DNA from 4 places in the Geodermatophilus sp. SYSU D00758 genome. Region 1 is predicted to be linked to each of the others. Evidence: riboswitches for the same ligand, from Rfam matches in the RefSeq annotation. Region 1 holds a riboswitch; each other region holds the start of a gene.
What was found. Region 1 has a riboswitch for cyclic di-AMP ahead of ACI8AC_RS04135 (aggregation-promoting factor C-terminal-like domain-containing protein). Riboswitches for the same ligand answer to the same signal wherever they lie in the genome.
Positions count from the first base shown of each region.

Region 2: another riboswitch for cyclic di-AMP. It lies ahead of ACI8AC_RS17125 (hypothetical protein); the one in region 1 lies ahead of ACI8AC_RS04135 (aggregation-promoting factor C-terminal-like domain-containing protein).
Region 3: another riboswitch for cyclic di-AMP. It lies ahead of ACI8AC_RS05910 (aggregation-promoting factor C-terminal-like domain-containing protein); the one in region 1 lies ahead of ACI8AC_RS04135 (aggregation-promoting factor C-terminal-like domain-containing protein).
Region 4: another riboswitch for cyclic di-AMP. It lies ahead of ACI8AC_RS20935 (transglycosylase family protein); the one in region 1 lies ahead of ACI8AC_RS04135 (aggregation-promoting factor C-terminal-like domain-containing protein).

Region 1 is NZ_JBJGYK010000004.1:11,546-18,895, reverse strand. Features, by position in the region: gene ACI8AC_RS04150 (flavin-containing monooxygenase) at 1-1,078, opposite strand, end outside; gene ACI8AC_RS04145 (TetR/AcrR family transcriptional regulator) at 1,115-1,771, opposite strand; gene ACI8AC_RS04140 (class I SAM-dependent methyltransferase) at 1,768-2,403, opposite strand; gene ACI8AC_RS04135 (aggregation-promoting factor C-terminal-like domain-containing protein) at 2,459-3,265, opposite strand; cyclic di-AMP (ydaO/yuaA leader) riboswitch at 3,491-3,652, opposite strand; gene ACI8AC_RS04130 (hypothetical protein) at 3,792-4,640, opposite strand; gene ACI8AC_RS04125 (LLM class flavin-dependent oxidoreductase) at 4,859-5,965, shown strand; gene ACI8AC_RS04120 (FMN reductase) at 5,962-6,582, shown strand; gene ACI8AC_RS04115 (AmiS/UreI family transporter) at 6,659-7,350, opposite strand, start outside.
Region 2 is NZ_JBJGYK010000024.1:8,636-15,985, forward strand. Features, by position in the region: gene ACI8AC_RS17110 (ExeM/NucH family extracellular endonuclease) at 1-557, shown strand, start outside; gene ACI8AC_RS17115 (hypothetical protein) at 814-1,404, opposite strand; gene ACI8AC_RS17120 (protein adenylyltransferase SelO) at 1,472-2,935, opposite strand; cyclic di-AMP (ydaO/yuaA leader) riboswitch at 3,140-3,289, shown strand; gene ACI8AC_RS17125 (hypothetical protein) at 3,618-4,265, shown strand; gene helR (RNA polymerase recycling motor ATPase HelR) at 4,533-6,749, shown strand; gene ACI8AC_RS17135 (DUF1905 domain-containing protein) at 6,805-7,071, shown strand; gene ACI8AC_RS17140 (GPP34 family phosphoprotein) at 7,099-7,350, opposite strand, start outside.
Region 3 is NZ_JBJGYK010000005.1:164,614-171,963, forward strand. Features, by position in the region: gene ACI8AC_RS05895 (sensor histidine kinase) at 1-970, opposite strand, end outside; gene ACI8AC_RS05900 (ABC transporter ATP-binding protein) at 1,154-2,029, shown strand; gene ACI8AC_RS05905 (hypothetical protein) at 2,073-2,834, shown strand; gene ACI8AC_RS05910 (aggregation-promoting factor C-terminal-like domain-containing protein) at 2,887-3,519, opposite strand; cyclic di-AMP (ydaO/yuaA leader) riboswitch at 3,795-3,952, opposite strand; gene ACI8AC_RS05915 (alkene reductase) at 4,327-5,412, shown strand; gene ACI8AC_RS05920 (CoxG family protein) at 5,647-6,333, opposite strand; gene cutA (aerobic carbon-monoxide dehydrogenase large subunit) at 6,330-7,350, opposite strand, start outside.
Region 4 is NZ_JBJGYK010000040.1:16,856-24,205, forward strand. Features, by position in the region: gene ACI8AC_RS20930 (hypothetical protein) at 1-2,125, shown strand, start outside; gene ACI8AC_RS20935 (transglycosylase family protein) at 2,107-2,688, opposite strand; cyclic di-AMP (ydaO/yuaA leader) riboswitch at 2,692-2,850, opposite strand; gene treY (malto-oligosyltrehalose synthase) at 3,159-5,492, opposite strand; gene glgX (glycogen debranching protein GlgX) at 5,489-7,350, opposite strand, start outside.

The sequences.
Region 1 (7,350 bases):
CGCCGTCCACCGCGAGGGTCATCCCGCCGATCGGCAGCAGCTGCAGCCCGGTCGCGGTCACCACCACGTCGGCGGGCAGCTCCGGCCCGGACTCCAGCGCGATGCCGTGCTCGGTGAACCGGGCGATCCGGTCGGTGACCACCGCGGCCCGGCCGGCGCGGACGGCGGCGAAGAGGTCCCCGTCGGGCGAGAGGCACAGCCGCTGGTCCCACGGGTCGTAGGGCGGGCCGAAGTGGGTGTCGACGTCGTACCCGGCCGGCAGCTGCTTGCGGGCCTGGCCGGCCAGGAAGCGGCGCATCGCCTCGGGCCGGCGCCGGGCGAACTGGTAGGACGCGGTGGAGACCAGGACGTTCTTCCAGCGCACCGCGGTGGCGGCCGCGCCCTCCGGCAGCCGGCGGCGCAGCGCGGTGGCCAGCGGGTCGCGGCCGGGCAGCGCCATGACGTAGCTCGGCGTCCGCTGCAGCATCGTCACGTGCTCGGCGGTCTCCGCCAGGCTGGGCACGAGGGTGACCGCGGTGGCGCCGCTGCCGATCACCACGACCCGCTTCCCGGTGACGTCGAGGTCGGCGGGCCAGTGCTGCGGGTGCACCAGCCGGCCCCGGTAGTCCTCCTCGCCGGGGAACGCCGGCCGGAACCCCTCGTCGTAGCGGTAGTAGCCGGAGCAGACCGACAGCCACGAGCAGGTCAGCTCGACCGGGGCGCCGTCCGGCCCGGTCGCGGTGACCGTCCACCGGGCCTGCTCGGAGGACCACTCCGCGGCGACCACCCGGTGACCGAAGCGGACGTGCCGCTCGACGTCGTGCTCGCGGGCGGTCTCCCGGATGTAGGCGAGGATGTCCCCGCCCTCGGCGATGGACCGCTCACCGGTCCACGGCTTGAAGTCGTAGCCGAGGGTGTACATGTCCGAGTCCGAGCGGACCCCGGGGTAGCGGAACAGGTCCCACGTCCCGCCGATCGCCTCCCGGGCCTCGAGGATCGCGTAACCGGTGCCCGGGTTCTCGCGCTGCAGGTGGCAGGCGGCGCCGATGCCGGAGAGCCCGGCTCCCACGATCAGGACGTCGACGTGCTCGGCGGCCACGGCCGCTCCCCTCGCTCGGTGGTGACGCCGACCACGCTACTCGACAGGGTGTCGAGCCGATCGACGCCCCGTCGGGTCCTCGGTCCCGTAGATCGCCCGCAGCCACACCACGAGCAGGACGTCGACGAGGTCGTCCTCGGCGACCGCCGGTTGCTGGCCGGCCAGCGTGGCCTGGACGAGGCGCTCGTTCATCGCGTTGAGCGCCACCGCGAGGTCCCGCGCCGGTGGCCCGGGCGGCGCCGCGCCCCGCGCCCGCTCGGCCTCGATCGCCTCGGCGGTGACCGCGACGAAGCCCTCCATCACCTGGGCCCACAGCGCCCGCACCTCCGCGCTCCCGGCCAGGAGCTGCGTGGCGGCCGCGGTCAGCGCCCGGTGGGCGCGGAAGGTGTCGCGGACGGCGACCAGGGCCCGCCGCCAGCCCTCCCGCGGGTCGGCGGGCGCGCCGGCCACGGCCGCCTCCCGGCGCTCGTCGGCCTCGGCGGCCACCCGGTCGAGCAGCGCCAGGACGACGGCGTCCTTGGACGCGAAGTAGAAGTAGAAGGTCGGCCGGGAGATCCCGGCCCCGCGCGCCAGGTCGTCGACGGAGATCTCCGCCACCGGCCGCTGCTCGAGCAGCCGCTCGGCGGTGGCCAGGATCGCCCGCTCCCGGTCGTCGCCGGACGGCCGCCGGGCGCGCCGTCCGCGGTCGGTCACGGCAGCCGCCAGACGGTGGTGCGCCGCACGCCGGGACCCTCGGTCTCCGGCACGTCGAGGGCCGAGACGGCGACCAGCCGGGCGTGCGGCAGGTAGGGCCGGCCCGGGTCGCCGACGTAGACCTCGGCACCCCGGGCCCGGGTCCGGTCCAGGAACGGCAGCACCCGTTCGGTCATCTCGCGGTCGTAGCAGACGTCCCCGGCCAGGAGGACGTCCACCTCCGGCGGGTCGCCGCCCAGGACGTCGCCGACGACCTCGATGCCGCCCACGCCGTTGAGCCCGGCGTTCACGGTGACCGCGGTGCGGCTGTACGGGTCGACGTCGCTGGCCACCACCCGGGCCGCGCCGGCGAGGGCGGCGGCCACGGCGACCAGCCCGCTGCCGGCGCCCAGGTCGAGCACCACCTGCCCGGCGACGGTCCCGGGCCGGTCCAGGACGTGGCGGGCCAGCGCCTGCCCGCCGGGCCAGGCCGCGGCCCAGAAGGGCGGCGCCTCGCCGGCGCCGCCCTCGGCCTCCATCGCCTCCCACAGCGCGACGACGTCGTCGGCCACGTGCAGCCGGACCTCGGGGACTGCCGAGGGGCACTGCACCCGGGTGTGGTCGCGGACGAACCGGGCGGGGACGGTGCTCATCCCCGCCAGTCCACCACTCCCCCGACCGGGACGCGGGCCGCCGGGTCCCTGCGGGTCAGTACCAGTTGTTGGCCTGCGAGTGCGCCCACGCCGCGCACGGGGTGCCGTAGCGGTTCTCGATGTAGATCAGCCCGGCGTCGATCTGCCGGTAGCCGTCGCTGGTCTTGGCGATGCCGGTGGAGGCCCAGGTCGAGTTCAGGAACTGGGCGATGCCGTAGGCGGTGCTTGTGGGGTTCTGCGCGTTCGGGTCCCAGCCGCTCTCCTTGCCCCACAGGTTCTCCAGGCAGGAGAACTGCTGGGCGCTGCCGACCTTGGCCAGCGCGTACTCCTTGAACGAGCCCTGGGGCGCCGCGGGAGCCGGCGCGGGCGCCGGAGCGGGCGCCGGGGCCGCAGACGCAGCCGCTGCCGCGGCCGCCTGCTCCTCGGCGGCGCGCTGGGCGGCGGCCTGCTCCTCGGCGATCCGTGCGGCCTCGGCGGCCGCGGCCTGCTCCTCGGCGATCCGCGCCGCCTCGGCGGCCTGCCGGTCCCGCTCGGCCTGGTCGGCCGCGGCCTGGGCCTGGGCGGCACTCGCCCGGGCGGCCTCGCGCTCGCTCCGCGAGGCGGCGAGGTCCTCCAGCGGGGCGAGGTCCGGGGCGGGCAGCGCCGCGCCGGTGCCGGCGTCCCCGCGTTCGAGGCCGAGCTCCTCTGCGACGCTCTGCGAGGCGCTGACCGGCAGGGGCTCGGCCGCCTCGGCCTCGGTGGCGGGCTGCCCGCCGCCGGCGAGCACGCCGACCACGACGGCGCCGGCGGTGGCGGTGGCGAGGAGGACGGCGGGGCGGCGGCCGCGGGTGGGCAGCCGGAGGTACTTCGAGGTGCGGGACATGCGGGTGGGAACTCCGGGATCGGGGGGGGGCGCGGGCGGGCGCACCCGGCTCAGCGGGCACACCGGCACGAGGGCGCGGGCGAACGGGGGCGGCGCACCGCCCGGCGGGGCGGCGCGACGAAGGGGGCAGGCGGGACTAGCGCACCGGGGAGGAGGCGCGGGAGGCGCGCGGTGGGCGGTCCGGGCGTGCTGCGGGGGCCCGTGAGCAGGGCATGCGGAACGGTCTCCTTCTTCCGTGGCCGCCTACCGGGTTAGCTGACGGGTTCGGGCGGGAAGAAGCCCTACCTGCCGCCCGGTGCGGGACCGGGAGGCAGGACTCACCCCAGGACTGCGGTGGGTCCCCGGCTCGTCCCCGCGGTTGCGGGCACGACTCGGCGGCGTCCGGCCGGACACCCCGAGCGGGGACGAGCGGACCTGCCGGACGCAGGCCACGGTAGGTGCCGTTACCGCGCCGTGACAATCCCGGGCGCCACATCCGGCACGTGAGCTGGGTCGCCCGGGGGCAAGCGGCGCGGGCTCGCGGGGGTCACGGCGCCACGGGCTCCCGGGGCTCGCCGATCACCACGTTGCCGGTCACCCGCACGCCGCCGGGGGCCGGCGCGGTCCCGGGTGCGGCCGGGCCCGGGGCGGCCAGGGAGTCCAGCGCGGCCGCGATCTGGCCGGTCACCCGGCGCAGCGCGGCCCGGGCCTCGTCGCGCTGCCGGCACAGGTCGACCAGTTCCCGGTCCACCGCCGCGAGCCGGGCCGCCCGCTCCTCCTCCGCCTCGGCACGGGCCGCGGCCAGCAGCGCCTCGGCGTCCCGGCGCGCGCTCGCCAGCGCCGCCTCCGCCTCCTGCCGCGCCGTCGCCAGCGCGGCGTCGGCCTCCTGCCGCGCGGCCGCCAGCGCCGCCTCGGCCTCGCGGCGCAGGGTCGAGGACTCCAGCTGCACCTGCCGGCCGGCCGCCACCGCGGCCGCGCGGAGGTCCGCGACGTCGCGCAGCCCGGCCTCGGCCTCGGTGCGCGCCGCCTCCCGGATGCGCCCGGCCTCCTCCTCCGCCCCGGTCACGAGGGCGGAGGCGCGGGCCTCGGCGAGCCGGAGCAGCTCGTCCATCCGGGTCACCACCGTGACCGCGTCCGCCGGCGGGGGCACGGGCGCGGGAGATGCGCCGACCGGGTCGTTGCAGCCGCTGCACCGACCGGGTTCCGGCGCCCGGCCGGCCAGCTCCGACTCGGCCCAGGCGACGTACTCGTCGACGTCGGCCGGGTCGTAGCCGTGCAACCTGCGGCGGAACCGCGGGCGGGGCTCGAAGAGGGCCTCGATCCCGGTCGCCGCCGGCTCCGGCAGGTCCGCCCAGCCGTGCTCGCCGACCGCGCCCTCGTGTGCCACTGCCGTCATGTCCGGATCCCCCTCCGCGCCGTTCGGTACAGCGACTGCACCGTCTCAGACGCTGGCTGCAGCGGCAGCACGACCCGGCGCGCGGCGGGGACGGCACGGGCGTGGTCCGGCTGCCCGTACCCGGCCGGTCACGGAGCGTCGATCCGACCCAGGGAACACGGCGGTCGCAGCGGGCGTTGCGACGAGTAGTCAGTTGAACTCTCAACGAGGGAGTCGAGATGCAGTTCGGCATCTTCACGGTCGGCGACGTCACGCCCGACCCCACCACCGGTCGCGCGCCCACGGAGGGCGAGCGGATCCAGGCGATGGTCGCCATCGCCCAGAAGGCCGAGGAGGTCGGCCTCGACGTCTTCGCCACGGGCGAGCACCACAACCCGCCGTTCGTGCCGTCGTCGCCGACGACGCTGCTGGGCTTCATCGCCGCCCGGACGCAGCGCCTGCTGCTGTCGACGTCCACCACGCTGATCACCACCAACGACCCGGTGAAGATCGCCGAGGACTACGCGATGCTCCAGCACCTCGCCGGCGGCCGGCTGGACCTGATGATGGGCCGCGGCAACACCGGCCCGGTCTACCCCTGGTTCGGGCAGGACATCCGCGAGGGCCTGCCGCTGGCGGTGGAGAACTACGCGCTGCTGCGGCGGCTGTGGACCGAGGACGTCGTCGACTGGTCCGGCCGCCACCGCACCCCGCTGCAGGGCTTCACGTCGACGCCGCGACCGCTCGACGGCGTCCCCCCGTTCGTGTGGCACGGCTCGATCCGCTCCCCGCAGATCGCCGAGCAGGCCGCCTACTACGGCGACGGCTTCTTCTCCAACCACATCTTCTGGCCGAAGGAGCACACGCAGCGCATGGTCGAGTTCTACCGGCAGCGCTTCGAGCACCACGGGCACGGTGCGGCCGACCAGGCGATCGTCGGCCTGGGCGGGCAGGTGTTCATGCGGCGCAACAGCCAGGACGCCGTCCGGGAGTTCCGCCCCTACTTCGACGTGGCCCCGGTGTACGGGCACGGCCCGTCGCTGGAGCAGTTCACCGAGCAGACCCCGCTGACGGTGGGCAGCCCCCAGCAGGTGATCGAGCGGACGCTGGGCTTCCGCGAGTACGTCGGCGACTACCAGCGCCAGCTCTTCCTCGTCGACCACGCCGGCCTGCCGCTGAAGACCGTCCTCGAGCAGCTGGACCTGCTCGGCGAGGAGGTCGTGCCGGTCCTGCGCCGGGAGTTCGCCGCCCGCAGGCCGGCGCACGTGCCGGAGGCCCCGACGCACGCCTCGCTGGTCGCCGCCCGCCGCGCCGCCACGGCGCCCGAGGAGGTGGGCGCCCGATGAGCACGCGGACCCTCGCCGTGGTCAGCGCGGGGCTGTCGACCCCGTCGTCCACCCGGCTGCTGGCCGACCGGCTCACCGCCGCCACCGTCACCGCCCTGCACGAGCGGGGCGACGACGCGATGGTGGAGGTGGTCGAGCTGCGCACGCACGCCCGCGACCTGGCGGACCACCTGGTCACCGGGTTCGCCGACGGGTCGCTGCGCGCGGCGATCGACACGGTCGTCGGCGCCGACGGGCTCGTCGCGGTCACGCCGGTGTTCTCGGCGTCCTACAGCGGGCTGTTCAAGACGTTCTTCGACGTCCTGGACAAGGACTCCCTCACCGGGACACCGGTGCTGCTCGGCGCCACCGCCGGCACCGCCCGGCACTCGCTGGTGCTCGACCACGCGCTGCGGCCGCTGTTCGCCTACCTGCGCGCGGTGCCCGTGCCCACCGGCGTCTTCGCCGCCGCGGAGGACTGGGCCGGCGGGGACGGCACCGACGCCACGCTGCAGCGGCGCGTCGAGCGGGCCGCCGGGGAGCTGGCCGACGCGGTCGCCGGCCGGCCGGCCCGCGCCGCGGTCGCCGACCCGTTCGCGGACGTGCCCTCCTTCGAGGAGCTGCTCGGCAGGGGCTGACCGCCGTCGTCCTGCGGCCGGCCGTGACGTCGGACCGCCCGGGGCGGCCCCGACGTCACGAGCACGGCCGCCGGGCTCACCCGCCCGGGCGGGACGCCGCCCCGGACCCGGCCGGCCGGCCGGGAGCCTGCCCGCCGGAGCCCTCCGCCGAGGAGGCACGCGCCACCGGGACCCCCGCGGCCCCGGACTCACCGGCGACCGGCGCGGCCGGCGCTGCGGACCCGCGCAGCGGGCGGTAGAAGATCAGCAGGCTCGCGGCCAGCACGACGGCGAGCACGATCGCCGTGGTGCCGATGTAGTCGTCCCACACCCCGGTGAGCAGCATGAACGCCGGGACGGCGGCGGTCAGGACGCCCGCGGTGAGCGCGATGGCTCCGGTGTACCGGGTGAGCTCCTCGCGCTTGAGCCCGAGCACCAGGAAGAACAGGGACCACAGCACGGACCAGTAGAGCCAGATGACGCCGAAGGCCGCGTCGGTCGGGTCGACGTACCAGAAGTTGAGGCCGGCGTAGACCACCGCGCACGCCGCGACGAAGGCGGAGAACCAGCCCAGGCCCGTGCCGTCGAGGCCGGCCAGCAGGTTGATCCCCACGTACAGGTACGTGAACCCGAACAGGTAGAGACCCGACGCGTTCAGCGTGATCGCCGCGTCGTTCCCGGCGGTGAAGATCAGGTACGTGGGTGTGACGACCTGCAGGGCCCCCACGAACAGGTTCAGCGGGGCCGCGGCGCGCGGGTCCACCCGCCCCAGCAGCATGAGGCCGTTGA
Region 2 (7,350 bases), on a different contig from region 1:
TCGGCGGCAACTGCGACGACCTGCGCGAGCGGCAGGCCGCGGCGCTGGTCGACCTGGTGGCCGACCTGGGCGCGGAGGACGTCCTGCTGCTGGGTGACTTCAACGCCTACGAGGCCGAGGACCCGATCGAGGTCCTCGCCGACGCCGGGTACACCAGCACCGCGGCGCGGCTGCCGACGGCGGACCGCTACAGCTACTCCTTCGACGGCGAGTTCGGGACGCTGGACTACGTCTTCGCCTCCCCCGGCATCGCCGGGGACGTCACCGGGGTCGACATCTGGCACGTCAACAGCGCCGAGGCGCCGGCCTACGACTACGACGACGTCAACCAGCCCTCGCTGTACGCGCCGGACGCCTACGGCTCCTCCGACCACGACCCGGTGCTGGTCGGCCTGGAGCTGAACGCGGCACCGGTGGCCGGCGCCGGCGGCCCGTACTCGACCCGCGTCGGCCGGGACGTCCTGCTCGACGCCTCGGGCTCGACCGACGACGGCGGCGACCTCGGCCACGCCTGGGATCTCGACGGGGACGGCGTCTTCGACGACGCGGCGGGGTGAGCGTGCCCGTCGGCGCCGGCCTGCCCCCCCGGCCGGCGCACGGTGCGGGTGCAGGTCACGGACGGCGCGGAGAGCTCCGTGGCCGAGGCGGTCGTGACCGTCACGGCGCCGAACGGCCAGGTGCCGCCCGGCCGGCGCTGACCCCCGTCGGCGCCCCGGGCACCGCGCTCGGCCCCGCCGCGCGTCGTGGCCCCGCCCTGCAGCCGGCAGGGCGGGGCCACGACACGTCGGTGGGGCGGCCACGGCCACCGCACGGTCAGTCCCGCTGCGCCCGCTCCACCTCGCCCTGCTCCCGGTCGGCCTCGGCGGCCATGCGGTCGCCGGCGGCGTGCAGGCGGTCGGCCTCGGCGGCCACCCGCTCGGCCTCCGCGGCGGCCCGGTCGGCCGCGGCCGCCACCCGGTCGCACGAGGCGGCGAGCCGGTCCTGCGCGTCGGCGGCGCGGTCGGCCGCAGCCGCCTGACTGAGGCCCTCCGCACGGGCCCGGTGGCTCGTCCGGACCTCCTCGTCGATGAGCGCCTGCTCCTCGGCCTCCTCCGCCGAGGACGCGGGAGCACGGCCGGCCAGCGCGCTCTCCCAGCGGGCGGCCTGCTCCTCGTGCTCGGCCGCCTCTGCCTCCCGCGAGCGCCCGGCCGCGGCGCGGTCGTCGGCCCGCCGCTCACGCCGGCGGGCCGCCTCGTCCCGTTCGTCCGCGGCCGCGTCGCGCAGGCGGGCGGCGCGGCTGCGCCGCCGGCCGGCCTCGTCCCGGTGCTGCGCCGCCTCGTCCCGCTGCCCCGCGGCCGCCTCGCGCGCCTCCTGGACCTCTCGGAGGCGCAGCTCGGCAGCGCGCCGGTTCTCGTCCTCCCCCACCGCGCCACCTCCCGACGGTGCCCGCGACCCATCATGGTCCCGGCCGGCAGGCGGCGGAACGGCGGCATCAGGTGCCGCAGAAGGTCCGGTAGGGGACGCCGGTGTCCGGGCCGGGGGCCGCGTACCGCGCCAGCCCCGGCCGCTCGTCGAAGGGCCGGGTCACCGCGTCCAGCAGCTGCCGGAACGGCGCCAGGTCGCCACCCTCCGCCGCGGTGAGCGCCTCCTCGACCAGGTGGTTGCGGGGGACGTACACGGGGTTGACCCGGTCCATGCGGTCGGCGTCCGGGGCGAGGGCCAGCCAGCGCTGCGCCCACGCGTCGAATCCGGCGAGGTCGAGGACGAGGTCCCGGGCGCGGTCGACGTCCCCGCGGGCCGCGGCGCCGAGCGCCCGGAAGGCCGTGGTGAGGTCCACGCCGTTGCGCTGGAGGAGGCCCAGCAGGTCGTCGGCCAGCGCCCCGGCCACCGCGTCGTCCAGGCCGTCGGGCAGCCCCAGCTTGGCCCGCATGCCGGCCGTCCACGCCGCCTCGTAGCGCGGGCCGAAACCGCCGAGGGCCTCCGTGGCCACCGCGACCGCCCGGTCCGAGTCGTCGTCCAGGAGCGGCAGGAGGGCCTCGGCGAACCGGGCCAGGTTCCACTCCGCCGCCGGCGGCTGGTTGCGGTACCGGTAGCGGCCGCCCACGTCGACGGAGCTGAAGGAGGCGTCCGGGTCGTAGGTGTCCAGGAAGGCGCAGGGCCCGTAGTCGATGGTCTCGCCCGAGACGGTCGTGTTGTCGGTGTTCATGACCCCGTGCACGAAGCCGACCAGCATCCACCGGGCCACCAGGTCGGCCTGCGCCGCGACCACCGCCTCGAACAGCGCCCGGCAGGGGTGGTCGGCCTCCGCGGCGGCGGGGTGGTGGCGGGCGATCGCCACGTCGGCGAGGCGGCGCAGCAGGTCGACGTCCCCCGTGGCGCGGGCGTACTGGAAGGTGCCGACCCGCAGGTGGCTCGCGGCCACCCGCGCGAGCACGGCGCCGGGCAGCAGCCTCTCGCGCCGCACCGGGCGCCCGGTCGCGACGACGGCGAGGGACCGGGTGGTCGGGACGCCGAGCGCGTGCATCGCCTCCCCGACGACGTGCTCGCGCAGCATCGGCCCCACCGCGGCCAGACCGTCCCCGCCGCGGGAGAACGGCGTCGGCCCGGACCCCTTGAGGTGCAGGTCGCGCAGCCGGCCCCCGGCGCCGGTCAGCTCGCCGAGCAGCAGCGCCCGACCGTCCCCGAGCCGCGGGACGAAGGAGCCGAACTGGTGGCCGGCGTAGGCCTGCGCGACAGGCCGCGCGCCCTCGGGCACGGCTGTCCCCGCCAGGAACCGGACGCCGTCCGGGCCCCGCAGCGCCTCCGGGTCCAGGCCGAGCTCGGCGGCCAGCGGCTCGTTGAGCACCAGCAGGCGCGGCTCCGGCGGCTCCACGGCCCGCCACGGGACCGCGAGCTCCGGCAGCTCCCGGGCGAAGGAGTCGCCGAGGGCGACGGTCAGGGCGGGGACGGCGGTCACGTCCGCAAGGGTACGGAGGGCGGCGGACGGGCCGGCCCGGGCACCCGCCGCCCGCGACACGCCGAGCCGCACGCGACGCGCCGCGAATTACCTGCGGAGTCGCCAGTAGAGACGCATCAGCGTTGTCGGGAGTCCACGACACCCCTACCGTGACTGCGGTCCGGCCGGTCGTACTTCCTCCACCGGGGGAACCGCGCCGGGCGCCGCCGAGTCGCGTCCACCAGCACGGACGCGAGCCGGGGACCCAACCGAACCAGTGGGGTGAGTCCCGTTCCCCGAGCTCCGCTCGGGAACGGGTAGGGCGTTTCCCCGCCCGAACCCGTCAGCTAACCCGGTAGGCGGCCATGGGAAGAACGGAGAGCCACCGAATGGTGCGCCGACGGGCCCGTCCAGCGCCCGTGACCACTCGCAGTCGACACCGCGGCGCGCTCCCCCTGCGCGTCTAGGTCGGTCCGCGCAGCCAGGTCGGCACAGCCGCCGCACCCCCGCCGTCACCCGGCGCCGGTCGGGCTCCACGCCTGATCGAGCCGGACCGCCGGGGACCCCGCGCGCGGCTGCCGGCCGCGCCTGCCGACCCGCCTGTCGATCCGGCCTCGCGCCGCCACCCCATCCCGCACCGCCGTCCCAGGCGGCCGTCCGACGACGGTCGCCGGGGGACCGACCCCTCAGGAGTTCCTCAGCCATGCTCGGAAACAGCCAGCACCCCGCCACGCCCGACCGCTCCGCCGACGTGGTCACCCGTCCCCGGACCGCCCGTCGCCGGGCGCTCCAGGGCGTGACCGTGGGTGCCTTCTCCGTCGCCCTGGCCCTCGGCGGCCAGTCGGTCGCCCAGGCCGACGACCACCGGGACGGCCGGGGTGACGGGCACTGGCGCTCGTGGTCCAGCGGCCAGGCCGCGGCCGCACCGGCGCCCGCGCCGGCCCCGGCCCCGGCCGCGGCTCCGGCTGCGGCCCCCGCCGTCGCGCCGGTCGCCGCCGACCTCGTCGGTGCGCCCACCGCGACGTCGACCGCCTACAGCGCCTGGGCCCCGCACGTCCGCCCGGTGGTCGCCGAGGTCGCGCAGACCTTCGGGGTGTCGACCGTCTACACGCGCCCCGGCCACTCGCCCACGCAGGAGCTCGCGGCCGACTTCATGGTCTACAGCGACTCGGCGAGCGGCGACGCCATCGCGCAGTACGTCCTGGACAACGCCGACCGGTTCAACGTCGAGTACGTCATCTGGAAGCAGCGCATCCACATGGCCGGCGGCTCGGGCTGGCGGGCGATGGAGGACCGCGGGTCCGCGACCGCCAACCACATGGACCACGTCCACGTGAGCTTCACCCCCTGACCGACCGCGTCGGCAGGCGGGGGCGCGGTACCGGGACACCGGGTCCGCGCCCCCGTCGCCGGCGGGTGTCCTGCCCGGGTGACCCGCGAGGAGGCCCGACCGGCGGCTCCCGGGACGGGCCGCTCCGGCCCCGGCGGGTGACGGGCTCGCGGACCCACCCTCGTTCCCACCTCAACGTATAGCGCCACCGTGGTCTTGCGGCAAGACCCCGGGGAGCCCGCAGAATCGCCGGCCGGAGGCGGGCGTGCGGGCCGAGGGGGTCGCGGGATGCAGCAGGTGTCGTCGACGGGTGGACCGCGCCGGACGTCGACCGGGGCCGGGGAGGTCCACCCCCCACCGGCCGGTGCGTTCGACCTCCCCGGTCGCCTCGCGGCCAAGGCCGACCCGGCGCTGATCGCCGGCGACGAGGAGCACTTCGCGGCCGTGGCCGAGGGTCTGCAGCGATCGGTCGCCGACCTCTCGGCCCGCCTGGAGGCCGAGCGCCGGGCACCCGGCGGCACCGGCCAGGAGGCGCTGGACCGGGACCTCGAGGTGCACCGGCTGACCGCCCGTCTGCGCACCCTGCGCCGCTTCGGCCTGGACCTGTGCCTGGGCCGCATGGTCCGCGCCGACGAGCCCGCTCCCGTGTACGTCGGGCGGCTCGGCCTCACCGACGGCTCGGGCCGCCGGCTGCTGCTGGACTGGCGCTCCCCCGCGGCCGAGCCGTTCTTCGGCGCCACCCACGCCGACCCGATGGGGCTGGCCAGCCGCCGCAGGTACCGCTGGACCCGCGGCCGGGTCACCGACTACTGGGACGAGGTCTTCACCCCGGACGGCCTCGAGGGGCACGCCGCCCTCGACGACCAGTCCGCGTTCATCGCCGGCCTCGGCGGGCACCGGTCGGGCCGGATGCGCGACGTGCTCGCCACGATCCAGGCCGACCAGGACGCCATCATCCGCGCGGGGTCCCGCGGTGCCCTCGTCGTCGACGGCGGCCCCGGCACGGGGAAGACCGTCGTCGCCCTGCACCGCACCGCCTACCTGCTCCACTCCGACCCGCGCCTCGGGCAGCACCGGGGCGGGGTCCTGTTCGTCGGCCCGCACCAGCCCTACCTGGCCTACGTCTCCGACGTCCTGCCCAGCCTCGGCGAGGAGGGTGTGCAGACGGCGACCCTGCGCGACCTCGTGCCCGAGGGCGCCGCCGCCGGGGTCGAGCCGGACCCGCGGGTGGCCGCGCTGAAGTCGTCCGCGGACCTGGTCGCGGCGATCGAGACCGCCGTCCGCTTCTACGAGGAGCCGCCGGCCCGGGGGACGACGGTGAGCACCCCCTGGGCCGACGTCCGCCTGGGCCCCGACGACTGGGCCGAGGCGTTCGAGGCGCCCGAGCCCGGCACCCCGCACAACGAGGCGCGCGACCAGGTCTGGGAGGCCCTGGTCGCGATCGTCGCCGACGCGCACGACGCCGACGTCCCGGCGGACCTGCTCCGCGCGTCGCTGCGCGAGGACGAGGACCTGCGCGCGACGTTCTCCCGCGCGTGGCCGCTGCTCGAGGGACCCGAACTCGTCGCCGACCTGTGGTCGGTGCCCGCCTACCTGCGCCGGTGCGCCCCGTGGCTGGGAGCCTACGAGGTCCGGGCGCTGCAGCGGGCGGACCCGCGGGCCTGGACGGTGTCGGACCTGCCGCTGCTCGACGCGGCGAGGCAGCGGCTCGGCGACCCGGGGTCGTCGCGGCGCCGGCGTCGGCAGGAGGCCGCCTCCGCGGTCGAGCGCGAGCGCATGGCCGGTGTCATCGACGAGCTGATCGCCGCCGACGACTCCGAGCTGCTGCTCATGACGAGCCTGCGCCACCAGGACCTCCGGGACGCCCTGGTCGACAGGGCCGCGCTGCCCACCGCCGGCCCGGACCGGCTCGCCGGCCCGTTCGCGCACGTCGTCGTGGACGAGGCCCAGGAGCTGACCGACGCGGAGTGGCACATGCTGCTGCGCCGCTGCCCGTCCCGCAGCCTCACCGTCGTCGGGGACCGCGCCCAGGCCCGGCGGGCGTTCCCGGAGTCGTGGCCGGAGCGGCTGCGCCGGGTCGGGCTGGGTGAGGTCACCGTGGCGTCCCTGACCGTGAACTACCGCACGCCGGCCGAGGTCATGGCGGAGGCCGAGCCGGTCATCCGGGCCGCGCTCCCGGACGCCAACGTGCCGACGTCCATCCGCCGCGGCGGCGTCCCCGTGCACCACGGCCCGGCGTCGGAGCGGGACCGGCTCCTCCACAGCTGGCTGGCCGCGCACGCCGAGGGGACCGCCTGCGTCATCGGCGACCCCGCGTTCCGGGCGGGGTCGCTGCCCGGGGACCGCGTCCGGTCGCTGCCCCCGGAGCTGGCCAAGGGGCTGGAGTTCGACCTGGTCGTCCTCGTCGACCCCGAGGCGTTCGGCGCGGGTGTCGCGGGAGCGGTCGACCGCTACGTGGCGATGACGCGGGCGACCCAGCAGCTCGTCGTCCTCACCACGTCCTGACCCGGGGCGGGCCGGCCGCCCGGGATCGTCGTCCCCCCGTGGCACGCTGCCGCCCGTGCCCTTCGACGCGACGCTCGTGCGCACCCCCGGCGCCGGCGGCTGGGTGTTCGCCCCGGTGCCCGCGGAGCACGCGCCGGAGGTCGCCGGCCCCTTCGGCCGGGTGCCGGTGACCGCGACCGTCGACGGGCGGACCTGGTCGACCAGCGCGTGGCGCGACCGGCGGGCCGGCTGGCTGCTGCCCGTGCCGGCGCGCATCCGCCGCGGCAAGGACGACGGCGACGTCGTGACCGTGGAGATCGCGGTGGACCCCGCCCGGCTGTAGCGGACCGGGGCCCCGTGTCGGGTGAGGTCAGGAGCCGCCGCCTCCGGCCGCGCTCGACGAGCCCGCGATGATCGCCGTCCCCGTGTCGATGGCCGACCGGACGGCCTTCCCCACCCAGTCCCCCTCGGCGATCCGCTCGGCCGTGACGAGGCCGGCTCGGACCACCGCCTCGTGGTCGGTGTGCTCCGCCGGCCACCGGCGGGTCGGGAAGACGCCGAGGATCCGACCCTCCTCCGCGCGCAGCAGGCCGGCCTCGGCGAGACGCTGGTAGAGCCGCAC
Region 3 (7,350 bases), on a different contig from region 1:
GCAGCTCGCCGTCGGGCTGCTCGACGGCCACCGTGACCGGCGCGCCGGGGGCGTGCTTGCCGGCGTTGGTCAGCGCCTCCTGCACGATCCGGTAGGCCGCCCGGCCCGCCGCGGGGTCGACCGGGCCCGCCGCGGACCCGGCGAGCTCCACCGGCAGGCCCGCCTCCCGGGCGTCGCGCACGAGCGCGGGCAGGTCGACCAGGCCCGGTTGCGGGCCCAGCGGTGCCGCCTCGCCGGCTTCCCCGCCGCGGAGGACGCCGACCATCTGGCGCAGCTCCTCCAGCGCCTGCCGCCCGGCCGTCTGCACCTGGGCGGCGAGCTGCTCCACCCGGGCCGGGTCCCCGGCGGCGACCTCGATCGCGCCGGCCTGCAGCACCATGAGGCTCACCCGGTGGCCGACCGCGTCGTGCATCTCGCGGGCGATGCGGGTCCGCTCGGTCAGGACGGCGTCCCGGGCGAGCAGCTCGCGCTCGGCCTCGGCCCGCTCGGCCCGCTCGGTGAGCGCGGTCATGAGCTCGGCGCGGGTCCGCACCCAGGCGCCGACCGCGCCCGGCAGGAGCACCGCCAACCCCAGGGCGCCGACCGCCCCGACGACGTCCTCCCAGGTGCCGGGGCTCCACGGCCGGAACAGCGCGACCGCGGCGGCCACCGCGGCGGCCCAGCGCACCGGCCACCGGTCCTCCCACCGGCCCACCGCGTAGGAGGTGAAGGGCAGCGCCGCGGCGATCGCGGGGGCGGTCGCGGTGAGGAGGGCCGCCAGGGCGAAGGGGACCAGCGGCGCGCGGCGGCGCAGCAGCAGGAGCAGCAGGGCCAGGACGGCGGCGCCCGCGGCCAGCACCGCATCGGGCAGGACGGCGTCCGGCGTCCCGGCGCCGGCGGCCACGCTGAGCCCCGACACCAGCGCGATGAGGACCTCGAGGGCCACGCCGCGCCGGCGCAGCCCCGGCCGGACGCGCTCGCGGATGCCCACGGCGGGAGCCTAGGGGGGCGCCGCCCGCCCCCGGGTCGGCCGGTGGTCGGAGCGGGTGTCCACTTCCGGATGACGCGGTCGCGACTCCCGGCGACCCCGGTCCTGGCCGCCCGGCCGACGCGGGGACCGGCCGCCCCGCGACAGGCTCCTCCCCGAAGCGGACACCCCGAGGAGGAACCCCCGATGATCGAGGTCAGCGGCCTGACCAAGCAGTACGGCGAGCGCACCGTCGTCGCCGACGTGTCCTTCACCCTGGAGCCGGGCACCGTCACCGGCTTCCTCGGCCCGAACGGGGCCGGCAAGTCCACGACGATGCGGATGATGACCGGCCTGGTCCCGGCCACCTCCGGCACCGCCCTGGTCGACGGCCGGCCCTACGCGCAGCTGCCCAACCCCGGCGCCGTCATGGGCACCCTGCTCGACGCCTCGGCCGTGCACCCCGGCCGCACCGGGCGGACGCACCTGCGGCTGCTGGCCGCCGCGATCGGCGTGCCGGCCGGCCGGGTCGACGAGGTGCTGGACCTGGTCGGGCTGGCCGACGCCGGGCACCGCCGGGTCGGGGGCTACTCCCTCGGCATGCGCCAGCGGCTCGGCATCGCCGGCGCGCTGCTGGCCGACCCGCCGGTGCTGGTCTTCGACGAGCCCGCCAACGGCCTGGACCCGGAGGGGATCCGCTGGATGCGCGACCTGCTGCGCGGGCACGCCGCCCGCGGCGGGACGGTGCTGCTCTCCAGCCACCTCCTGGGCGAGGTCGAGCACACCGTGGACCGGCTCCTGGTCATCGGCGGGGGCCGGATCGTGGCGGACGGCTCCGTCTCCGAGCTGCTCGGTGCCGACGGGACCGTCGTCCGCGCCGAGCGCCCGGCCGACCTGCGGGCGCTGCTCGAGGCCCGCGGGCACGCCGTCACCGCCGAGCCCGACGGCCGGCTGACCGTCCCCGGCGCGACCCCCGCCCAGGTGGGCGCGGTCGCCGCCTCCGCCGGCCTCGCCCTGGTCGACCTGCGCCCCGCGCAGCACGGCCTCGAGGACCTCTTCTTCCAGCTCACCGCGGCCGCCTGAGCGGCCGCCCACCGCACACCCCGACCACCGCAAGGAGCGCACCGTGACCGCCGTCCTCACCCCGCCGTCCACCGCACACCGCCCGGCCGTCCGCACGGGCGCCGCCGGCCCGGCCACCCTCGTGGGCCTCGAGGTCCGCAAGTCCCTGTCCACCCGGTCCGGCCGCGCCGTGGCCCTGGCAGCGGCGCTGCTGCCCCCCGCGGGTGCGGCACTGGCCTCGGCCGTCAGCGAGGACCCGCTCATCGCGGTCGCGTCGCCGCTGGCGATGATGGGCATGCTCACCGCGCTGGTGCTGCTGGCCCTGGGCGTGCTCTCCACCGCCGGGGAGTGGACCCACCGCACCGTGCAGACGACGTTCCTGCTCACCCCGCAGCGGGGCCGGGTGCTCGCCGCCAAGGCCGCGGCCCTGGTCCTGCTCGGGGCGGGGCTGGCCGCCGTCTCGGCGGCCGCCTCCGCCGGCGTCCTGGCCGTGTTCGAGCCGACGGCGGCCTGGGACGGCGTCGGGCGGGTGCTCGCCGTGGCCGTCGTCTCCGGCGCGGCGTTCACCGTCACCGGGGCCGGCATCGGCGCCGCGGTCGCCAACGCGCCCGCTGCCCTGACCGGCACCTACCTCGTGGTGCTGGGCGTGATGCCCGTCGTGCAGGCCTTCCGCCCCGAGATCACCGAGAAGCTCGACCCGACCGCGGCGGTCCTGCGGCTGGCGGAGACCGGGTCGGGGGCCACGCCGGCGCTGGTCCTCGCCGGGTGGGTCGTCGTCGCCACCGTCGCCGGGGCGCTGGTCACCCGCCGCCGAGCGGTGGCCTAGCCGGCCGGGCCGAGGGCCCTCCCCTGCAGGGGAGGGCCCTCGGTCGTGCCGGTCAGTACCAGTTGTTGGCCTGGAAGTGGCTCCAGGCAGCGCAGGCGCTGCCGTAGCGGTTCTCGATGTAGATCAGACCCGCGTCGATCTGCCGGTACGGGTCCGACGTCTTGGCGATGCCGGTGCCGGCCCACGTGGAGTCGAGGAACTGGGCGATGCCGTACGCGGTGCTGGTCGGGTTCTGCGCGTCCGGGTTCCAGCTGCTCTCCCGCTCCCACAGCTGCTCCAGGCAGGAGAACTGCGCGGCGTCGCCGCCGAGCGCGGACCGCGCGTAGTCCTTGTACGCCTGCTCGGTGCCGCCGGCCGGGGCCGGTGCCGGTGCGGGGGCCGGTGCGGGAGCCGGGGCCGGTGCCGGCGCGGGCGCCGGTGCGGGGGCGGCTGCTGCCTCTACGGCCGGCTCCGCGCCGCCGCGCCAGCTCCCGCGGTCGCCGTCCCGGTCCTGCGACCAGCCGCCGCGGTCGCCGCCGCGGTCGTCGCCGGGGGCGGCCTGGGCGACCGACTGGCCGGCGAAGGTGACGGCCAGGGACAGGGCGCCGACCGCGGTCAGCAGGCGCAGGGCGCGGCGACCGCGGGGCGGCCGGATCGCGTCGGTGGTGTCGTGCTGGGTGGGGGCGTGCAGGGTCGTTCCGTGCATCGGAGAGATCTCCTGGGGTGTGCGGTGACCGGGCGCGCGTCCGTCGGAGGACGGCCCGGCGCAGGACAGGGCAACGCGGCACGAGGCCTGGACGGGCAGGGGCCAGCCACCGGCGCGCTGCACCTCCTGGAGCGCGGAACGGCTCCGGCACGGCGCACGCGGGCGCCGCGGCTCGGTGCAGCGGGGCGGCTGGGGCCTGCTGGATGCGCAGCCGGGGCGCGACGGGCCCGGACTGCGGCGCCGCGGGCCTCTGAGGGCCCCGGGCGGATGGTTCTCCGTTCTCCCCTGGCCGCCTACCAGGTCAGCTGACGGGTTCGGGCTGGGAGTGCCCTACCCACCTCCGAGCGGGCTCGGGGGTGGGACTCACCCCGGTGGTGCAGGTGGGTCCCCGGCTCGCCCCACCGCGGTGGGTGCGACTCGGCGGCATCCGGCGCGGCCTCCCCGGCTGGGGAGGTGACGACCGGCCGGACGCAGTCACGGTAGGGGCGTGACCATCCCGTGACAATCGCTCGTGCCGGACCGGTCCGTCGCCGTCGCGGCCCTCGCCGGACCGGCCCGGCCGGGGCACCGCCGCGCCGACCAGCGCGGGTCCCGCCCTCCCGGCCGGCGGGACCGCGCGACCGGCCGGGAACCGGGCGGGGAACCCCACCGCGTGTCGGCAACGGGCAGCGACGCCGCGGCCACGTCCGCGCGCCGGCGGGCACGCCGGGGGTCCCGGTCTCCCGGGCACCCACCGGCCGGGCCGGCCGCGCGTGATGCCGGTCGCGTTGCGGAATGGCCGGGCACCCCGGGACGTCGGCATCCCCCGTGGACCTCTTCTCCCCCGTGACCCTGGGCGACCTCGAGCTCGCCAACCGCGTCGTCATGGCCCCGCTGACCCGGATGCGCTCGGGAGCCTCCGGCGTGCCCGGCGACCTCGTCGTCGAGCACTACCGGCAGCGCGCCGGCGTGGGGCTGGTCGTCACCGAGGGCACCTACCCGAACCACGAGGGCCAGGCCTTCGTCGGCCAGCCCGGCATCGTCACCGACGAGCAGGTCGCCGGCTGGCGGCGGGTCGCCGACGCGGTGCACGCCCGCGGCGGCCGCGCCGTCCTGCAGGTGATGCACGGTGGGCGGGTCACCCACCCCGACGTCAACGGCGGGCGGCGCGTGGTGGCCCCCAGCGCGATCGCCATCGACGGCGCGGGGCACACCGAGAAGGGCAAGCAGCCCTACCCGGTGCCGCACGCCCTGACCGTCGAGGAGGTTCGGGCGACCGTGGCCGACTTCGTGGCCGCGTCCCGCCGGGCGGTCGAGGCCGGGCTGGACGGCGTGGAGATCCACGGCGCCAACGGCTACCTGCTGCACGAGTTCCTGTCCCCGGCGTCCAACGTGCGCACCGACGAGTACGGCGGGTCACCGGAGAACCGCGCCCGCGTCGTCGTCCAGGTGGTGACGGCGGTGGCCGCGGCGATCGGCGCCGGCCGCGTCGGCCTGCGCATCTCGCCCGAGCACGACATCCAGGACGCCCTCGAGACCGACCGGGACGACGCCCGGGCCACCTACGGCACCCTGCTCGACCAGCTGCGCCCCCTGGGCCTGGCCTACCTGTCGGTGCTGCACCGCGAACCGGCGGGCGACCTCGTGCAGGAGCTGCGCCGCCGCTTCGGCGGGCCGCTGGTGGTCAACAGCGGCTTCGGCTCGGTCACGACCCGCGCGGAGGCGGTGGCGCTGGTCGAGGCCGCGCACGCCGACGCCGTCGCCGTGGGCCGTGCGGTGATCGCGAACCCGGACCTCGTCGAGCGGTGGGCGGGCGAGCACCCGGAGAACGAGCCGCGGCCGCACCTGTTCTACAGCCCCGGCGCCGAGGGCTACACCGACTACCCGGCGCTGCAGGACCGCCGGGCCGGCTGAGCGACGCCGCGCGCACCCGGCGCGGCCGCCGCTGCCGGCCGGGCGGGCGAGTGCGAGCCCGGCGGGCGAGTGCGACGCACTCGTGGTGATCGGGCCGCGAGGGCCACGGGTTCGTCGCCCTCGCGCCCCGCGCCGGACGCGGCCGCGGGCCCCCTCCCGGGTCGGGAGGGGGCCCGCGGCGCGGTCCCCCGGGGCCGGCCCGGCGCGGTTCCCCGGGGCCGGCCCGGCGGCGGCTCAGGCGCGGCGGCCCAGGCGGTAGCCGACCAGCACGCCGATGAGGGTGAGCGCGGCCCCGCCCACCGCCCCGAGGGCGAGGGTGCGGACCTCTCCGCCGACCGCGGCCGGCGCCGCGGCCGCGCGCCCGGCGAAGACCTGCGGCGCGGCGGGAGCGGCGGCGGCCGCCTCGGGCGCCGCCACCCCCGTCTCGCTCACCGCGGCGGCCGAGGGCCGCGGCTCGGCCGGCGCGGGCGCCGGGGCCGCCTTCCCGGTCAGCTCGTCGTCGATGGCGGAGAAGAACTGCCCGGCCATGCGCTTGGCGACGCCGGTCATCATCCGCTGGCCCACGCCGGCCACCGGGCCGCCGACCACGGCGTCGGCGGAGTAGGTCAGCGTCGTCGTCCCGCCGTCGGCCGGCTCCAGCCCGATGGTGACCGTGGCCCGCGCGTTGCCCGGGGCGCCGGCGCCGGAGGCGTGCATGACGTAGGACTTCGGGTGGTCCTTGTCCGACAGCCGCACCTCCCCGGCGTAGGTGCCGCGCACGGCACCGACGCCGACCGAGACGTTCATCCGGTAGCTGTCCTCGCCGGTCTGCTCCAGCGACTCGCAGCCGGGGATCGTGCGGGCCAGCACCGCCGGGTCGGTGATGACCGACCAGACCCGCTCGGGGTCGGCGTGCAGCACGGCTGAGCCGTCGAGGTTCACGCGGGCACTCCTGTCCTGCGGGCCGCCTGCGCGGTCCGCTCCGTCGTCTCGTCGCGCACGAGGTCGTAGAGCTGGGTGGGGGACAGCGGCATCGCCGCGATGCGCCGGCCGGTGGCGTCCTCGAGCGCCGAGGCGATCGCCGCCGTCCCGGGGATGACGCCGGCCTCGCCGGCCCCCTTGATGCCCAGCGGGTTGAGCGGCGAGGGCGTCTCCTGGTGGTCGATCACCACGTCGGGGACCTCGCTGGCGTAGGGCATGAGGAAGTCCATGAACGAGGCGTTCTGCAGCTGTCCGTCGGCGTCGTAGGCCATCCGCTCGTAGAGCGCCCCGCCGACGCCCTGCGCGACCCCGCCGTGCACCTGCCCCTCGACGATCATCGGGTTCACCACGTTGCCGCAGTCGTGCACGACCGCGTAGGTGACGACGTCGATCTCCCAGGTCTCCGGGTCGATCTCCACCACCGCGGCGTGCGCGCCGGAGGCGAAGGTGGAGCGGATCGGCGAGTAGTAGTCGCGGTGCTCCAGCCCCGGGGCGTCCCCCTCGGCCACCGGCGGCTTGGAGTCGTCGGCCGGGCCGGCGAACTGGGTGGCCTGGCGGGCGGCCTCGTCGAAGGCGTACCGCAGCGGGTTGGAGAGGACGGCGACCGTGCGCAGGGGGATCGACGCGCCCGGCGTCCCCTTGACCTGCACCAGGCCCTCGTCGATCTCCAGGTCCTCGGGGTCGACCTCGAGGGCGTCGGCGGCGATCCGCAGCGCCTTCTGCCGCACCCCGCGGGCGGCCAGGGCCACCGCGTTGCCGCTCATGACCGCCGCGCGGGAGGCGAAGGTGCCCACCGCGTAGCCGAAGCGGCGGGTGTCGCCGGTGGTGACCTCGACGTCCTCGATCGGTACGCCGAGCTCGGAGGCGACGATCTGCGCGAACACCGTCTCGTGGCCCTGCCCCTGGCTGGTCAGGCCGGTGGAGACCAGCACCTTGCCGCTGCCGAGCACCTGGACGTGCCCGCCCTCGTAGGGGCCG
Region 4 (7,350 bases), on a different contig from region 1:
GTGGCTGACCCGCCGCGGCCTCCCGGTGCCCGACCGGGTGGTCGTCGCCGCCGCCCTCGCGCTGGCCGCCCTGCTCGTCGTCGGGCTGTCCCGGATCGGCCAGGTCGAGACCGGCCGCCGGTACCGCTTCGCGCAGGCCGGGCCGCGCGACCTCGGCCACGGGGCCGACGGGCTGCCCGGGCTGGGCGACGCCGCCTTCTTCGACGGCGATCCGGACAGCCCCGCGCTGCGCCGGCTGCACCGGGCAGCCGGCCTGCTGGTCGTGGCCTGGCTCGGCCTCTCGGTCGCCGTGGACGCGGGCACGGGGTGGGCCGAGCCGTTCCGGTGGTACCCGGCCGTGCTCCTGGCCCTCGTCGGGTTCGCCGTCCTGGTCAGCGGCGACCCGGAGCGGCGGACGACGGTGCGCACGGCCACCCGGGAGCGGCCCTGGGTCCGCCGCGCGGTCCTCCTCGCCGCCACCGCGCTGCGGGTGCTCACCGTCGCGGCCGTGCTGCTCGCGCTGGCCGCGGTGCTGGCCTCCGACGTCACCGGGGTGGGCCGGTTGCCGGGCAGCGAGCCGGCGGTCGGCGTCCTCGTCCTCGTGGGCACCGCCACCGTGCCGCTGCTGGCCCTGGCCGTCGCCGTGCTGGCGGCCGCGACGCGCCCGGCCGCGCAGCGCGTGCCGCGGCCGTTCCGCCGGTTCGCCGGTGGGATGTCGGCCGCCCTGGCCACGGCGGTCGGCTGCTTCCTCGCCGTGGGCTCCACCGCCGGGGTCACGCTGGGCGTGGCGGAGCTGCTCGACGTGCTGACCGCGGCCGAGGTCGAGGTCCCGGCGCTGCTGCAGCGCTTCTCCTACGCGTGGGGCGTCACCGCGGTGGTCTTCGCCGTCCTGGGGGCGGCGGGGTGGGTGCGCGCGCGCCGGCGGCGGGCGGCGTTCCGGGTCCGGGCGCGGCACGCGATGACCTTCGGCGATCCGCCCGCGCTGCGCCTGCCGCAGCCCTGGGTGCGGCGGGCGGCGGCGGCGATGCAGCGGGCACGGCTGAAGAACGACGTCCCGCTCGTGCTCGCCGTCTGGACGGCGCTGGGCCTGGTGCTGGCCGCCGCGATCGGGCTGGCGTCGTGGGGCGGCCGCGGCGCGGGGCAGGAGCCGCCCTTCCCGGCCAGCGTGCTCACCGGGGTCGCCTCACCGCCGGGCGGCGCCGTCACCGGCGACGACGTCGTCATCGCGCTCGGCCAGGCCACCCTGCTCGGCATCGGGCTGGGCACCGTGCTGCTGGCCCGCGGCGCGCTGCGGTCGGAGGCGGCCCGGCGGGGCCTCAACGTGGTCTGGGACGTCGTGGCGTTCTGGCCGCGCGCGGCGCACCCGTTCGTGCCGCCGCCCTACGCGTCCGAGGTGGTGCCCGCGCTGCTCCGCCGGATCTGCTGGCACCTCGGCGTGGCCGACCCCCTGGCCGACCGCGGGGGTGACGACCCGGCCGGCGCGCTGCCGGGGCGCAACCCCGACCCGGCGCCCGAGGTGGTCGTGGCGGCGCACAGCCAGGGCAGCCTGATCTCCCTGGTCGCGTTGCTGTGGCTGCCCGAGCCCGCCCGGTCCCGGGTGCGCTGGGTGACCTTCGGGTCGCAGCTGCGGCAGCAGTTCGCCCGCGGCTTCCCGCACTACGTGACCGCCGACCTGCTGCGCGACGTGGCCGGTGCGTTCCGGTGGGTCAACCTCTACCGCGACACCGACCCCGTCGCCGGGCCGGTCACCAGCTGGGACCACACCCGCGACGGCGGGCCGCTGCGGTCCCGCCGGCTCGACGACCCGGCGCGGCTGCAGCCGGACTGGCTGGACCCGCGGACCGGGCGACGGGTGTGCGGCGACGAGTGGCGCCTGCTGGACCCCGTGCCCGGCGACCCCGCTCTGCAGACGCGCGCGGTGACGGGGACCGGCGGGCACAGCGGGTACTGGACCGACCCGGACTGGCCGCTCGCGCTGGCGGTCGCCCGGGGCCGGGTCCCCGACGGGCGGGTCCCCGGGCCCCCTCCGGTCGGTCCGGCGCAGCGGGCGGCCGGACGACGGCCCGGTCCGGCCGCCGGGAGCCGGGTGACGCGCGGTCACGCCGGACCCCCGGCGGCCGGGGGCGGTCAGAGCGCCAGGACCTGACCCGGCGCGATCACGTGCGGGCTGCTCAGCAGGCCGCTGTTCTTCTCGTACAGCGCCTGCCAGCCGCCGGCGACGCCGTGCTGCGCGGCGATCTTCCCGAGCGTGTCGCCGGCCACGACGGTGTGCGTGGCGCCGGACGGCGCGGCCGGGGCCGGCGCGGGGGCCGGTGCCGGGGCGGGCGCGGCGGCCGCCGTGCCGGCCTCGGGGGCCGACGGGTCGAGGGCCTTGCCGCAGGTCGGCCAGGCGCCCGGGCCCTGCACGTCGAGCGTGCGCTCGGCGGTGGCGATCTGCTGCTCCTTGGTCGCCAGGTCGGCCCGGGCGGCGTACTGCAGGCCGCCGAAGGCCTCCCAGGTGCTCTGGCTGAACTGCAGGCCGCCGTAGTAGCCGTTGCCGGTGTTGATGGCCCAGTTGCCGCTGGACTCGCACCGGGCGACGGCGTCCCAGTCGTTCGGCACGGCGGCCGCGGCCGGGCCGGCGAGGCCGAGGGCGGCCGCCGTGGCGCCCGCGGTCAGGGCGGTGCCGAGGACCAGCCGGGCAGCCCGGCGGGAGGAGGACGTGCGCATGGGAGAACTCCGATCCGCCGCCTGCGAGGTGAGCTGTCGGGTTCGGGACGATCGGTGTCCCGGCCGCGCGCTGCGCGGCTTCACCCCGAGACGCCGGCGGCCGTCGGCCGCGGGCGTCGAAGTGGGTCCCCCGCCCCCGTCCTGGAGCGGTGCAGGTGGTGCGGTGGCCGACGGACGGGGTTGGGCGGATCGGCACCGGCGCCCGCCTCGGTGCGGCGGACGCCGGGACAAGGTAACGAGGGGGTCACGGCACGCTGCACGCGCCCCCCTGGCCCCGGGGGGCGCGGACCGCCCCCCGGAGCCCGTCGGGTCAGAGGGTGAGCCGCTGACCCGCGTGGATGCGGTCGGGGTCGCTGATCACGCCGCGGTTCTTGGCGTAGAGCCCCTGCCACCCGCCCGCCACGCGGGGTCGATCGCGCTTTCCGCGACGGGCCGGTCGGGGGCGGGCTGCCCGCCCCCGAGGGTCACCGTCAGTCGCGGACGAGGAGCGCCACGGGCAGCCGGGCCAGCGCGCCGGCGACCGGCACGCCGCCGGCGTCGGAGACCACCCGCTGCCCGGTGAGCAGGTCGCGCCAGGAACCGGTCGGCAGCCGCAGGGCGGTGTCCCCCCAGCCGCCAGCGGCCTCCAGAGCCACCGGGAGCCGCGTCGCCACCGTCACCGCACCGCCCCGGTCGAACGCCACCGCGTGCCCGGCCGCCGACCCGGTCGCGGTCACCGGCAGGTAACCGGTGAACAGCCCCGGGGAGTCGCGACGGGCCCGCAGGGCGCGGGAGACGACGAGCAGCTTGGCCGCGCCCTCGTCGTCCACCTCCGGCAGCCAGCCCTCGTCGAGCCGGGCCAGCAGCCGGCGGCGGAGGTCCCAGTCGACCGGCCGCCGGTTGTCCGGGTCGACCAGCGAGAGGTCCCACAGCTCGGTGCCCTGGTAGACGTCGGGGACGCCGGGCATCGTGAGCTGCACCAGCTTCTGCGCCAGCGCGTTGGAGCGGCCGTACGGCGCGATCCCGGCGACGAACGACCCCACCTCGGCGTGGGTCGCCGGGTCGTCGAACGCCGAGTCCACGAGGGCGTGCAGCCGGGCCTCGAAGGCCTCGTCGGGGGCGGTCCAGGTGGTCGACGTGCCGGCCTCGCGGGCGGCCTTCCCCGCGTAGCCGTGCGCCCGTTCCCGGGACAGCGGCCAGGCGCCGACGAGGTTCTGCCACACCAGGTGGGCCAGGGGCCGGTCGGGCAGCGGGTGCCGCGACAGCCACCCGCGGACCAGGTCCGCCCACTCGGTCGGGACCTCCGCGAGGACCGCGAGCCGGGCGCGGACGTCCTCGCTGCGCTTGGTGTCGTGCGTCGACAGCGACGTCATCGACGCGGGCTTGCGGTCCAGCCGGCGCACCTGGGCCTCGTGGAACTCCTCGACGGTGGCGCCGAAGCGGGCCGGGTCACCGCCCACCTCGTTGAGCGCCACGAACCGTGCCCACCGGTAGTAGGCGCTGTCCTCGACACCCTTGGCCATCACCGGCCCGCTGGTCTGCTCGAAGCGGGTGGCGGCCTCGGTGCCGGCCTGCCCCAGGACGGGGTGGAGGGCGTCGAGGGCCGCGGTGAGGTCGGGGCGCCGGTCCCGGACGGCGGCGATCGTCGCGTCCAGGTGCTCGCGGCCGTCGGGGAGGTAGGTGCGGTAGACGGGGAAGGAGGCCAGCAGCTCGGCGAGGGCCTCGGTCTGCCGCGCCCGCTCGACGCCCGGCAGCTCCCCGATCACCCGCACCAGGCGGGCGACCTCCGATCCGAGGATGCCGTCGGTCACCTCGCGCTTGGCGTCGTGCACCAGCCGGGCGTAGTCGACCGGACCGCCGGCCAGCTCGGTGTCGAGCGCGGTCAGCGCCGCCTCGCCGGCGGGGTCGACCAGGACGTCGTCCACCTCGGCCAGCGCGTCGTAGCCCGTCGTCCCGGCCGTCGCCCAGCTCTCCGGGAGGTCCTCACCCGGCTCGAGGATCTTCTCCACGACCGTCCAGCGGCCGCCGGAGAGCCCGGCCAGCCGGTCCAGGTACCCCTTCGGGTCGGCCAGCCCGTCCGGGTGGTCGATCCGCAGCCCGTCGACCGCGCCGTCCTCGACCAGCTCCCGGACCAGCGCGTGGGTGGCCTCGAAGACGGCGGGGTCCTCGACCCGCAGCCCGGCCAGGGTGTTGATGGCGAAGAACCGCCGGTAGTTGAGGTCCCGGTCGGCCCGCCGCCAGTCGACCAGCTCGTAGTGCTGGCGGGCGTGCACCTCCTGCGGGGTGCCGTCCCCGGTGCCGGGCGCGACGGGGAAGCGGTTGTCGTAGTAGCGCAGCTCCTGGCCGTCGGGGGTGTCGACGACCTCCAGCCGGTCGACGTCGTCGGCCGACCCGAGCACCGGGATGCGCACCTTGCCGCCGCCGAACTCCCAGTCGACGTCGAAGGCGTCGGCGTGCGCGCTGTCCCGCCCGTGCCGCAGGACGTCCCACCACCAGGGCACCTCGGCCGGGTCGGCGACGCCCATGTGGTTGGGCACCAGGTCCAGCACCAGGCCGAGGCCGTGGTCGTGCAGGGCGGCCACGAACCGGTCGAGGCCCTCGCGCCCGCCGCGGGACTCGTCCACGTGGGCGTGGTCGACGGTGTCGTAGCCGTGCGTGCTGCCCGCCGCGGCGCGCAGCAGCGGCGAGGAGTAGGCGTGGCTGACCCCGAGGGCGGCCAGGTAGCCGGCCAGCCCGGCGACGTCGTGCAGCGTCTGGTCCGCGGTGACCTGCAGCCGGTAGGTGGCGCTGGGCACCCGCCGCCGGTCCGCGCCGTTGCCCGTCACGAGCGCCGCTTGGCGGACAGCACGATCATCGACCGGTCCTGCAGCATGACCGACTCACCCGGCTTGAGCTCGCGCGGCTCGACGTCCCCCATCTCCGCCGTGTCGAGGACGACGGTCCAGGACTGGGCGTACTCGTCCGGCGGGAGGGTGAACTCGATCGGCTCGTGCCAGGCGTTGAACGCCAGGTAGAAGTGGTCGTCGACGACGTCCTCGCCGCGCTCGTCGGTCGAGCGGATCCCGTGCCCGTTGAGGTAGACGCCGATGGACTTGGCGTAGGCGGCGTCCCAGTCCTCCTCGGTCATCAGGTCGCCGGCGTGGGTGAACCACGCGATGTCCGGCACCGGCTGGCCGGCCTCCCGGCGCACCGGCCGGCCGTGGAAGAAGCGGCGCCGGCGGAACGTGGGGTGCTCGGCCCGGATGCGGGTGACCAGCCTGGTGAACTCCAGCAGCCCCTCGTCCACCTCGTCCCAGTGGATCCAGGTCAGCGGCGAGTCCTGGCAGTAGCCGTTGTTGTTGCCCTTCTGGGTGCGGCCGAGCTCGTCGCCGTGCAGCACCATCGGCACGCCCTGGCTGAGCATCAGCGTGGCCAGGAAGTTGCGCCGCTGGCGCGCGCGCAGGGCGACGACCTTCTTGTCCGTCGTCGGCCCCTCGACCCCGCAGTTCCAGCTGCGGTTGTGGCTCTCGCCGTCGTTGTTGCCCTCGCCGTTGGCCTCGTTGTGCTTCTCGTTGTAGGAGACCAGGTCGGTCATCGTGAAGCCGTCGTGCGCGGTGACGAAGTTGATGCTGGCCACCGGGCGGCGGCCGGAGTGCTGGTACAGGTCGGAGGACCCGGTGATCCGGCTGGCGAACTCGCCCACCGTGGCGTCCTCGCCGCGCCAGAAGTCGCGCACGGTGTCGCGGTACTTGCCGTTCCACTCGGTCCACAGGGCCGGGAAGTTGCCGACCTGGTAGCCGCCCTCGCCGACGTCCCACGGCTCGGCGATGAGCTTGACCTGGCTGACGACCGGGTCCTGGTGCACCAGGTCGAAGAAGGCCGAGAGCCGGTCGACGGCGTGCAGCTCGCGGGCCAGCGTCGAGGCGAGGTCGAACCGGAACCCGTCGACGTGCATCTCGGTGACCCAGTAGCGCAGCGAGTCCATGATCAGCTGCAGCGCCTGCGGGGTGCGGGCGTTGAGGCTGTTCCCGGTGCCGGTGTAGTCCATGTAGTACTGCGGGTCGTCCTCGACCAGCCGGTAGTACGCGCGGTTGTCGATGCCCTTGAACGACAGCGTGGGGCCCAGGTGGTTGCCCTCGGCGGTGTGGTTGTAGACGACGTCGAGGATGACCTCGATGCCCGCCTCGTGCAGGGTGCGGACCATCCCCTTGAACTCCTGCACCTGCATGCCGTTGTCGGTGTTGCTGGCGTACTCGTTGTGCGGCGCGAAGAAGCCGATCGTGTTGTAGCCCCAGTAGTTGCGCAGGCCCTTCTGCTGGAGGGTGTCGTCCTGCACGAACTGGTGCACGGGCATGAGCTCGATCGCGGTGACGCCGAGGTCCTGCAGGTGCGCGATCACGGCCGGGTGGGCGATGCCCGCGTACGTGCCGCGCAGCTCGTCCGGCACGTCCGGGTGGGTCATGGTCAGGCCCTTGACGTGGGCCTCGTAGATGACCGTCTTGTGGTACGGGGTCTTCGGGGGCCGGTCGACGCCCCAGTCGAAGTACGGGTTGATGACGACGGACTTCGGCATGTGCGGTGCGGAGTCCTCGTCGTTGCGCTCGCCGCTGTCGAAGTCGTAGCCGAAGACCGACGGGTCCCAGTCGATCTGCCCGTCGATGGCCTTCGCGTAGGGGTCGAGCAGCAGCTTGTTCGGGTTGCAGC